DNA from 2 places in the Mesorhizobium sp. WSM4816 genome. Region 2 is predicted to be linked to the other one. Evidence: predicted binding sites of a transcription regulator. Region 2 holds the regulator's gene; the other holds the start of a gene.
The links. The regulator PhoB, encoded in region 2, activates phosphate uptake and scavenging genes when phosphate is short. The targets are predictions, from matches to a motif close to TGTCATNNANCTGTCAT.
Positions count from the first base shown of each region.

Region 1 (5,761 bases), on a different contig from region 2:
TCGTCGCCGCAAGCCAGGCATCACGCAAAGTTACTGCGGGTAATTGTCGCGCGACGCGCAAGCTGCGGCAAAAGGCATGCCAATGACGCGCAGCGACAGGCGTGTGTGTTGTCTATCGCCGGTTGCCACCGGCGGCTACGCTGCTTTCGATGCCGTCCAGGCGGTCAAGCAATTCCCTGAAACGATCGGGAATGTCGTTCTCCGTCCGGAACGCCGGCAACGCGCGCAGAAAGTGCATCGTTGCCTCCGTGCCGAACTGGCGCCTGATGCCGGCCGCCAGCCTTTCACGTCTTTCGTCATCGTTGGGGGCGCCATTCTTACGGTCGCCGTCGTTGCGGGTCGCCATCTCAAAATCCTGTGTCGGTTTCGAAACTCTTCCAGCAGACGAATGGTTCCCCCATCGCAGCATCTTGGCAAGCAAAGCCGGTGGTTACAGTAAAATTTGAATTAATATCGAAAGGTCTCCATGATGCGTCGTCAAAAGCGCGAGCGGCCTGTCCAGTATCGCTTGCCCCTTGATTTTTGGCCGCCAAACCTCGATATCGGGCACAAAATCCACATCATTTGAAATGACGGGAAACGGCGATGAGCGACCAGGCAAAAGACGAACGCGCGCCCGATGAAGCCGAGACGGCCGGGGCTGCCACCGAACACACGCAAGGCAGCGCCGACGGCGACTATGAAGCGCTTGTGCGGCTGCTGAAGGAAAACGACGAGTTGAAGGACCGCGCGCTCCGCGTCGCAGCCGAGATGGAGAATCTGCGTCGCCGTACCGCCCGTGACGTGCACGATGCACGCGCCTATGCGGTTGCCAATTTCGCCCGTGACATGCTGTCGGTATCGGACAATCTGCGCCGCGCACTGGATGCGATCCCGGCTGAGTCCAAGGCGTCAGGTGATGCCGGTTTGAAGTCACTGATCGAGGGCGTCGAGCTCACCGAGCGCGCCATGCTATCGGCGCTCGAGCGGCACGGAGTGAAGAAGCTCGAGCCGGAAGGCGAGAAATTCGACCCGAATTTCCATCAGGCGATGTTCGAGGTGCCCAATCCGGAGGTGCCGGCCAACACGGTGGTCCAGGTCGTGCAGCCCGGCTATTCGATCGGCGAGCGGGTGCTGCGGCCGGCCATGGTCGGCGTTGCCAAGGGCGGTCCCAAGCATGTGGCAAGCGAAGCGCCGGTCGAGCCAGGGCCGGTGAATGAGCAAGCTGAGAAGGATGCGTAAGTTAAGGGAATAGGGCAGTAGGAGCAGTAGGGGCATAGGGTAAAGGAGCCGTACCAATCGTCCGGCTTCGTGCTATTCATACATCCCTATTCACCCGCTCTCCTACTCCGCTATGCCCTTGAACCCGATCGAGCTTCTCGACTATGCCGGTGTCGCCGTCTTCGCGGCGACCGGTGCGCTGGCCGCTTCGCGCAAGCAGCTCGACATCATCGGATTTCTGTTCCTGGCCAGCGTCACCGGCATCGGCGGTGGCACGTTTCGTGACGTCATCCTCAATCTGCCGGTCTTCTGGGTTACCAGCTCTGGCTATGTGCTGATCTGCGCGGTGGTGGCGATGCTTGTCTTTTTCGGGGCGCACCGTCTCGAATCCCGCTGGAAATTACTGCTCTGGCTCGACGCCGTCGGCCTCGCCGCGTTTTCGGTGATGGGTGCCGCCAAGGGCCTGGCCATCACCGGCTCGCCGGTCGTGTCCGTTGTTACCGGCGTGCTCACTGCCACGTTCGGCGGGATCTTGCGCGACCTGCTGGCCGGTGAGGCTTCGGTGCTCTTGAGACCAGAAATCTATGTCACCGCCGCCCTTGCGGGCGCCATCCTGTTTACAACAGGCGATCTCGCCGGACTGCCGCCGCTCGCCTCGGGCCTAGTGGGCTTCATAGCCGCTTTCTGCGTGCGTGGCGGCGCGCTTAAGTTCGGCTGGGCCTTTCCGTCCTACAAGAGCCGGCCCGGCCGGCGGCCGGAAGATATTCCGTGAAATGAGGGCGAGTAGCGAATAGGGACAACGATCCGCAGCGAATTGGCGGAACTCCCGCTACTCGCTACTCCCTATTCGCTATTCATTGGAATCTCAGGCGGCGAAGCGCTGGGCTTCCCCGCCATAATAGCTGACGTAGCGGGCGCCGATCTCCTTGACCGGCATCACCACGAACACGTCGACCGTCGAGAATTCGCGGTCGATGACGCAGCCGTCGCCGATGCGCGCGCCGACGCGCAGATAGCCCTTGACCAGCGGTGGCATCGCCGCGATCGCGGCCTTGGCGTTGACCGCCTCGATCGGCATCAAATCCATGGAACAGTAGCGGCCGGCGACGGCGCGCACGTCCCAGGCCGAATTCGTCCGGCAGTGATGGGCGAGATAGGTCAGCGCTTCGGCGTGTGCCGCCGGCACGGTGCCGGGGAACGAGGCGCAACCGGTCATCACGCCGATCCCATAATGGTTGATATAGGCCCAGATACCTTGCCAGAGCGCCTCGATGGTGCGCTTCGAGCGGTATTCCGGCAAGACGCAGGAGCGGCCGAGTTCAAGGAAACGCTGGCCGGGATGGCGGGCGATAAGCTTGGTCAGCTCAAACTCGCCCTCGGAATAGAAGCCGCCGGCCGCTGCCGCGATCTCCTGCCGCAACAGGCGGTAGGTGCCGACAATGCGGCGATGCTCGGGACCGGACAGCGAGGTGTCGAAGACGAGCAGATGATCACAGAGCGGATCAAAATGGTCGGCGTCGCGGCGGTCCTGCACCTGAAACAGGGTTTTCCTGGCGCCGAGCTCGTCATAGAACACCCGGTAGCGCACTTCCTGCGCGGCGGCGATCTCGGCCTCGTTGCGTGCGAGCCGCACTTCGAGGTTGCCGATACGGCCAAGCGCTTCGCCTTTTATGACAGCATCGACGTTGCGCCCGGTGAGCAAAGCACCCCTGGCGTTCGGCCGAGCGTCACATTCCGGCATAACTGTATGCACGAGTGATTCTCCTTCGAGCCATCCCTCTTGGCACGGGGATACGGCGTAGGTGCAACAGGATTGTGACAGTACCGTGATACGGCCCTGCCGGCAATACTTCGTCGGCTGGGCAACCCTTCAACCGGCTATGTTCTGCAGGTAAGCCAGGCAAGGACAGCCGGCGGATCAAGCGGCCACGTGACCCTCGACCGCATGGACAAGCGCGTCGGGGTCGAGCGGCTTGGTGACGAAGCCGCTGGCGCCATGGGCGAGCACTGCGTGGCGGGTCGTTTCCTGACTGTCCGCCGATAGCACCATGATCGGAACCGGCGACACGGCGGTTTCCTCCTCGTGCCGGCGGATGGCGGCGATCGCGTCCAGCCCGTCCATGACAGGCATGTGCAGGTCCATCAGCACCACGTCGAAGCGATACTTATGGTCGGTGCCGGTGATGGCCTCGACGGCGGCCTTGCCGTTGCCGACCAGTTTCACGCGATGCCCGGCCTTCAGCAGCGTGGCACGGGCAAGCATGGCGTTGATGTCGTTATCCTCGGCGATCAGCACGGACAGGCCCCGCCGCCGGCCGCCAATGGCGCGGGCGGTTGGTGCGCCGCGCTTTTCCGGCTGCGGCTGGGTGAGGGCAGGCACGCTGCTGGTCAAAAGCACGCGAAGCAACGTTTCGCCACGCACCGGCCTTGCCAGAAAGGTGGCGTATCCGCTGGCGCGGAACTCGCCCAGCATGCCGCGGTCGGTTGGCGCGATCAGTGTGATCGCCTCGCAATCGGCAAAGCCGCTCTGGCGAAGGCGTTTGAGCAACCTGCCGTCGCCTTCCTCCATGGCCGCATCGACCAAAAGCGCGTCGCAGCCTTCGGCGAAGGACGCTGCCTGGGCGGCGGTGGTGGCCAGATCGACCTTGCCGCCATTGGCGCGGATGGTGCGGGCGATGGCGTCGGCCTCGATGGCGTTCTTCGACAGGATCACGGCGCGCCGCCCTGACAGCGCATCTCGACGGCTCTGCGGCGGCTCGGTGGCCGATATTGCAGGGATTTCGAAGACGAATTCCGAACCCTGGCCGAGCTGGCTCGACACCGAGATCGTGCCGCCCATGGCGATCACCAGGCGCCTGGAGATGGCAAGACCGAGCCCGGCGCCCCCATGCGCGCGAGTCGACGTGCCGTCAGCCTGTTCGAATTCCTCGAAGATGCGCTCCAGGTCGTCCTCGTGCAGGCCGGGACCGGTGTCGGTGACGGTGAAGCCTATGCGGTCGGTGGTTTCGGTGCGGGCACGAGCGATGCTCACCAACACGCCGCCGCTGTCGGTGAACTTGATGGCGTTGCCGATGAGGTTGAGCAGCACCTGCCTGACCCTTCCAGGATCGGCTGATATCATCTGCGGCACGTCGGGTTCGACATGGCAGCCAAGGCCGATGTTCTTGGCGAAGGCACGCGCCGCCAGGAGTTCCACGATGTTGTCGGCGATCTCGCGCACCGACATTGGCTGCGGTTCGGGATCGAAGCGGCCGGCCTCGATCTTGGAATAGTCGAGCAGGTCCTCGATCAGCGCCAGCAGCGCGCTGGCCGAGGTCGAGATGGCGCCGACATAGGTCCGTTGTTGCGGCGAGAGCCCGGTGTCCGCCAGCAGCTTGGCCATGCCTATGATGCCGTTCATCGGCGTGCGGATCTCGTGGCTGACGGTGGCGAGGAAGCGCGATTTGGCCTGGCTTGCATATTCGGCTCGCTCGCGGGCGGTGATCAGCGACGTTTCGGCGTGCTTGCGTGCGGTAATGTCGCGGGCGATTGCGCGATGCGAGACGGAACCGCTCTCCTTGTCGCGCACGGACAGTTCGATCCATGAGAACCAGCGCGGGCCGCTCGGTGTGCTAATGGCGACGTCGGTGGAGCTCAGGCATTCATGGTCGGAAAAAGCGGCATCGGGAACGATGCCGACCTCGATGCCGAGGTCGGCCAGGGCCCTGCCGGCAAGGTCGCGCTGGTCGGCTCCGACAAGCTCGGCGAAAACCTTGTTGGCATAGACGATGTGGCCGTCACGGTCGCGATGGACGACGAGATCGCCAAGCGCGTCGATCAGCCCGCGAAAGCGTTCCTCGCTCTCCTGCATCTCCCACACGCGGTCGGCCAGGCTCTCAACCTCGGCGCGGCTGCGCGCTGCGGTCGCGCCAAGCAGCGCAACCGTGCGGCGCGCCGTGCGCCTGGCACGCAGATGCACGGCAAGGCCTGCCATGCCAGTCGCCAAAAGCCCGACGGTGATGAAGATCGGCGCGCCGGTCAGATGCGACAGGCCCGCCAGCACGACGATGGCGACGAGCATCAGGAACGGCAGGCCTTCGCGATTGGCGGCGGGCAATTCAGGCGCCAGTGGCGGCGCCGCGATATGCTGCCGGCTTGGCGCCTCCGGGCCGATCCCGTCGACGTTTTCGGCGCTCTCTGTTTCTCTGATGCCGGATTCCGTGACCATGCGGAAACCCTTGCCAGACAGAGATTATGGAAAATTGCCGCGGATCGTTCGAATTTTAGCGGTCGCGCGGTTTTTGCCTCTCCGCTCCTGAAGCGCGTCGCGTTTGGCCGGCCTCATGCGAGGCGCTTCACCGCTGCACACCCTGGGTCAGGCTTTTGCCAATGCATTAAAAACCGGAGAAGGAAGAGCTCACATGTCCACCACCACGCGACCGCGGACCTTGCCCTCGACGATATCGTGCGCGGCGTCGATGATGCCATCGAAGCCAATGGTCGTGGACAGTTTGGCGAGCTTCTGGAGGTCGAGGTCCGTGCCGATGCGGCGCCACGCCTCCATGCGGACCGTTTTTGGCGC
Region 1 is NZ_JBVVQR010000021.1:37,008-42,768, forward strand. Features, by position in the region: gene AC0L3H_RS21055 (hypothetical protein) at 113-346, opposite strand; gene grpE (nucleotide exchange factor GrpE) at 586-1,221, shown strand; gene AC0L3H_RS21065 (trimeric intracellular cation channel family protein) at 1,340-1,972, shown strand; gene olsB (l-ornithine N(alpha)-acyltransferase) at 2,066-2,941, opposite strand; gene AC0L3H_RS21075 (hybrid sensor histidine kinase/response regulator) at 3,119-5,407, opposite strand; gene acuI (acrylyl-CoA reductase (NADPH)) at 5,597-5,761, opposite strand, start outside.
Region 1: a site for PhoB is predicted at 3,005-3,021, ahead of olsB (l-ornithine N(alpha)-acyltransferase). Genes of this name have one in related genera too.

Region 2 (5,761 bases):
TTCATCGCCATGCTGGTGGCTGCGCCTATCGGGCTGATGGCTGCGATCTACCTTTCGGATTACGCCTCCAAAAGCGTCCGCGCGGTCGCAAAGCCGGTTCTGGAAATCCTCGCCGGCATTCCGACCGTCGTCTACGGCTTCTTCGCCGCGCTGACGGTTGCGCCCTACTTCCGCGGTATCGGCGAAAGCCTGGGCCTCAACGTCGCGTCTGAATCCGCGCTCGCCGCAGGCGTGGTCATGGGTATCATGATCATTCCCTTCGTTTCCTCGCTTTCCGACGATGTGATCAACGCCGTTCCGCAATCCCTGAGAGACGGTTCAGCCGGCCTCGGCGCGACCAAGTCGGAAACCATCCGCAAGGTGGTCCTTCCCGCTGCCCTTCCGGGCATCGTTTCGGCGATGCTGCTTGCCGTCAGCCGCGCAATCGGCGAAACGATGATCGTGGTCATGGCGGCGGGGCTGGCGGCAAACCTCACGGCAAATCCGCTCGAAGCGGTCACCACCGTGACCGTGCAGATCGTGACGCTGCTGGTGGGCGACCAGGAGTTCGACAGCGCCAAGACGCTTGCAGCCTTCGCACTCGGCCTGGTGCTGTTCTGCATCACGCTTACCCTCAACATCGTCGCTTTGCGCGTCGTCCAGAAATACCGAGAGCAATATGACTGATGCGATCTCGTCATTCGGCGCCGTCGGACGGCCGGTCAGCATTCATACCGACGATGCCGCGAAGGCGCGGCTGAAGGGCCGCTACCGCACGGAAACGTGGTTCAAATGGCTCGGCGCCGCGGCTGTCGCGTTGGCCGGCTTGTTCCTTGTGCTGCTCCTGTCGACGATCGTCACGCAGGCGATTCCGGCGCTGCGGCAGAACTATGTGACGCTGCCGATCGATCTTTCAGCAGCCAAGGTCGACCCGGCGAAACTCGATGAAGTGAACTACGACGCCATCGCTCAGGAAGCGCTTACGGCAAAATTTCCGGATGTGACGAGCCGCCAGGACAAGCGCCTGCTGCGCGGGCTGATTTCCACCGGCACAGGCGTGTTCCTGCGCAAGGATATTGCGGCTGATCCGGGGATGCTCGGAGGAACGGTGGACTATGCGGTTCCACTTGACGATTTTGCCGACCTCTATCTCAAGGGTTTGCTTGCCGACGTCGGTTCGGACGAAGCGATTTCGACAAGCGTCACGCCTTCGGGAACCAGCGGCGACATCGATCTGACCTTCGGCGACGATGCCATGCTGGCGCTGGCGCGCGGCCATGGTGCGACCGAGGGCGAAAACGGCATGTTTACGCTGACGAGCGGCGCGTCGTCGCTGCTGGTCGCGTTCAATGGCGGCACGGTCAAGCTGACCTCGCTGTCGCCTGCGGCCAACGGCACGGTGATCGCAAAAGGCACGGTGATCGAGGCGCTGGACAGCACGGCGCCCGCCGCGAGCGGCCAGGCATTCCTGCGCGTCATCGAGACGCCGGAAGCATCGCGAAAGATTTCGGACAAGGTGATCGTCTGGCTCGACACGCTGAAGAGCGCCGGCCTGATCGAAAGCCGGTTCAACTCGATCTTCTTCTTCACCGGCGCAAGCCGCGAGCCGGAATTGGCCGGTGTCTGGGGCGCGGTCGTCGGATCGTTCCTGACCATGATCGTAACCCTCGCCATCGCCTTCCCGATCGGCGTTTCAGCGGCGATCTATCTTGAGGAATTTGCGCCCAAGAACCGGCTGACGACGATGATCGAAGTGAATATCAACAATCTGGCGGCGGTGCCTTCGATCGTCTTCGGCCTGCTTGGACTTGCCGTATTCCTGAATTTCTTCGGCATGCCGCGCTCAGCCCCGGTGGTCGGCGGCATGGTGCTGGCGCTGATGACCTTGCCGATCATCATTATCGCCTCGCGCGCTTCGCTGCGCGCCGTGCCGCCGTCGATCCGCGAGGCGGCGCTTGGCATCGGAGCTTCCAAGGTCCAGACCGTATTCCATCACGTCCTGCCGCTGGCGATGCCGGGCATCATGACCGGCACCATCCTCGGAATGGCGCATGCGCTGGGCGAAACCGCGCCGTTGCTGATGATCGGCATGGTCGCCTTCATAGTCGACATTCCCGGCGGTTTCACCGATCCCGCAACGATCCTGCCGGTGCAGATATTCATGTGGGCGGATTTCCCGGAAGCGGGGTTCCAGCAGAAGACTTCGGCGGCGATTTTGATTTTGCTGGTGTTTTTGGTCATCATGAATGCCATCGCGGTGATACTGCGCAGGCGCTTCGAGCGGCGCTGGTAAGGAGTAGAGGATATGAACATCATGACGGAAGCCGGCGTCGAGCAGAAACTGAGCAGCGCAACCAACGCCCCTTCGATCAAGATGAAGGGCGAAAAGGTCTCCGTTCACTACGGCGAGAAGCGAGCACTGTTCGACGTCGATCTCGATGTCCGCGAGCATCAGGTGACGGCGTTGATCGGCCCATCGGGCTGCGGCAAGTCGACGTTCCTGCGTTGCCTGAACCGAATGAACGACACCATCGATATCGCGCGGGTGAGCGGCAAGATCACGCTCGACGGCGAGGATGTCTACGACCCGAAAATCGATGTCGTCGAGCTGCGAGCTCGCGTCGGCATGGTGTTCCAGAAGCCGAACCCGTTTCCGAAGTCGATCTACGAAAACGTCGCCTACGGTCCGCGCATCCACGGCCTGGCCAGGAGCAAGGCCGAGTTGGACGGCATCGTCGAATCGAGCCTGAAGAAGGCCGGCCTGTTCAACGAGGTCAAGGATCGCCTGCTCGAGTCGGGTACCGGCCTGTCCGGCGGACAGCAGCAGCGCCTGTGCATTGCGCGCGCCATCGCCGTGTCGCCGGAAGTGATCCTGATGGACGAGCCCTGTTCGGCGCTCGATCCGATCGCCACCGCCCGCGTCGAGGAACTGATCGACGAACTGCGCCAGAACTATACGATCGTCATCGTCACCCATTCGATGCAGCAGGCGGCGCGCGTGTCGCAACGCACGGCGATGTTCCATCTCGGCTATCTGGTCGAGGAGGGCGCGACCGACAAGATGTTCACCAACCCCGACGACAAGCGCACCCAGGACTACATCACCGGCCGGTTCGGCTGAGCGGTCCGGCGAATTTCGAACACGAGGACAGCACCATGGGTGAACACACCGTCGCATCTTTCGACGAGGAACTGGAGCACATCGACAGGCTGATCCGCGACATGGACGAGCTCGCCGCCGCAATGGTAGCGGCCTCGATCCGCGCGCTGCTTGCGTCGGACAATGCGATGGCGCAGCGCGTCGTCTCGGACGACGCCATCATGGATGCGCGGCAGCGCGAGCTCGACGACAGCGCCATCACGCTGATCGCCAAGCGGCAGCCGATGGCGCAGGATCTGCGCGCCGTGGTTGGCGCAATCCGCATGGCGGGCGATCTCGAGCGCATCGGCGATCTGGCCAAGAACATAGCCAAGCGGGTCAGCGCAGTCGGGCAGAGCGCGACGCCGCGTAATCTGTCGCACGGTATTGACGCGATGGCGGACCTCGTTCTTGTGCAGCTGCGCGGCGTGGTCGAGCACTATGTGTCGCGCGATGCCGGCGCGTTGAAGGAACTGCGCGCCGACGACCAGAAGATCGACGTGAAATACACGGCGGTTTTTCGCGAGCTCCTGACCTACATGATGGAGGATCCGCGTAACATCACCGCCTGCACGCACCTTCTGTTCTGCGCCAAGAATCTCGAGCGTATCGGCGATCACGTCACCAACATCGCCGAAAACGCCTACTTTGTCGTGACCGGGCAGCAATTGCCGGCGGATCGCCCGAAGCTCGACGAAACGACGATGTCGGCGCCGGCGACATGACAGGAGTGACCGGCCGATGATCGCGCCGCGCATCATGGTGGTGGAGGATGAAGAGCCGCTGGGCGTCCTCCTCCGTTATAATCTGGAATCCGAAGGCTATCAGGTCGAGGTGGTGACGCGCGGCGACGAGGCCGAAATCCGGCTGCAGGAAAACGTGCCCGATCTTTTGGTGCTCGACTGGATGGTGCCGGCGGTTTCCGGCATCGAGCTTTGCCGGCGGCTTCGGGTGCGCCCCGAAACCGAGCGGCTGCCGATCATCATGCTGACCGCTCGCGGCGAGGAGAGCGACCGGGTGCGCGGCCTTTCGACCGGAGCCGACGACTATCTGGTCAAGCCGTTCTCGACACCGGAATTCATGGCCAGGGTCAAGGCGCTGCTGCGCCGCGCCAAGCCGGAAGTGCTGTCCAGCGTGCTCAAGGTCGGCGACATCATGCTCGATCGTGAATCGCACCGGGTCTATCGCAAGAAGAGCGAGATCCGGCTCGGGCCGACCGAATTCCGGCTGCTCGAATTCATGATGCGCCACCCGGGCCGGGTCTTCTCGCGCAGCCAGTTGCTCGACAATGTCTGGGGCGAGACGATCTACATCGACGAGCGCACCGTGGACGTCCATGTCGGCCGGTTGCGCAAGGCGGTCAACAATGGTCGCATGCCCGATGTCATCCGCACCATCCGCGGCGCCGGCTATGCGATCAGGGAAGACTAGCTGATACCTGCGCTTCCGGCGTACCCCAAAGTACGCTCCGCTCCGGATCTCGGAACCCACCATTCTCGACTCGGCCTGACCTGAATCTCAACACACCCCAAGTCGCGACCCGGGAATCCTTCAAGCCACGTTCTTTCCGACCGAGCCGGCTCGTGCCTGGATGCTCGGCGCGAAAATCTCCTGGTCGACGAAGCTTAGCGCCCGCATGGCGCAGCCTTCGCGGATCAGCGGCAACTCGTTCGGCTCGGTGTCGAAGGAAATCGAACCCGAATGCTGGCCGCCGGCGGTCTGGGCGATGGCCTCGCGCAGCGCCGGCTCGATCAGGTCGAAGGCGGCAGCGCTGGCGCCGACCATGGCCACCGGCGCCGGATCGATCAGCGCAAACAGGCTGCCGAGCCCGAAGCCGAGCGCCTCGCCGGCCTTGCGGTAGGCTTCGCGCTCCGGTCCGTCCGTCTCGCGCGCCCGGGCCGCCAGTGCCCGCATCTCGGCGTCGCTGACATCGGCGACCGGCTCGGCGTTCTCGCTCAACAGCCTTGCGTTGCGCCAGATGGCGTAGTTGCCGGCATAAGCCTCGACGCAGCCGCGCCGCCCGCAGCGGCAAAGCGCGCCGCCCGGCCGATGGATCATGTGGCCGAATTCGCCGCCCGAGGAGTGGGTGCCGGTGAACAGCTCGCCCTTCAGCACCAGCCCCATGCCGATGCCGTGCGAGAGCAGGATGGCGATGAAATCGTCGCGGTAGCGATCCGGGTGGCGCCAGCGCAGCGCCACGGCCATCATGTTGCAGTCGTTCTCCATGATGGCCGGGATGCCGAACTCGCGTTCCAGAATGTCGGCGAAGGCGATGTTCGTCTGCGGCGTGATCGGCGACCACAACATGGCGCGCGCGTGGGAATCGGTGATGCCCTGGATCGCCAGCGCGATGCGGGCGACGCTTTGGACATCGAGGTCGGGATCTTCGAGCCGGCGTCGGACGATGGCGACACTTTCGCCGATCAGCGCGTCGCGCGACATGGTCAGCGTGTCCAGCCGGCGCTGGTCCTCGGCGACCACTTGTCCGGCATAATCGATGACGGCGACCGACAGGAAATTCAGCGACAACACGACGGCCAACACCGCAGCGGCTTGCGGATTGAGGCTGAGGCCGACCTGCGGCCGGCCGCGTTTCAGCGAAACCGTCTCGCTCGCCTTGCTCTCGGCCAGGATGCCTTCCTG
Region 2 is NZ_JBVVQR010000006.1:182,966-188,726, reverse strand. Features, by position in the region: gene pstC (phosphate ABC transporter permease subunit PstC) at 1-666, shown strand, start outside; gene pstA (phosphate ABC transporter permease PstA) at 659-2,272, shown strand; gene pstB (phosphate ABC transporter ATP-binding protein PstB) at 2,285-3,100, shown strand; gene phoU (phosphate signaling complex protein PhoU) at 3,136-3,843, shown strand; gene phoB (phosphate regulon transcriptional regulator PhoB) at 3,860-4,549, shown strand; gene AC0L3H_RS10295 (ROK family protein) at 4,670-5,761, opposite strand, start outside.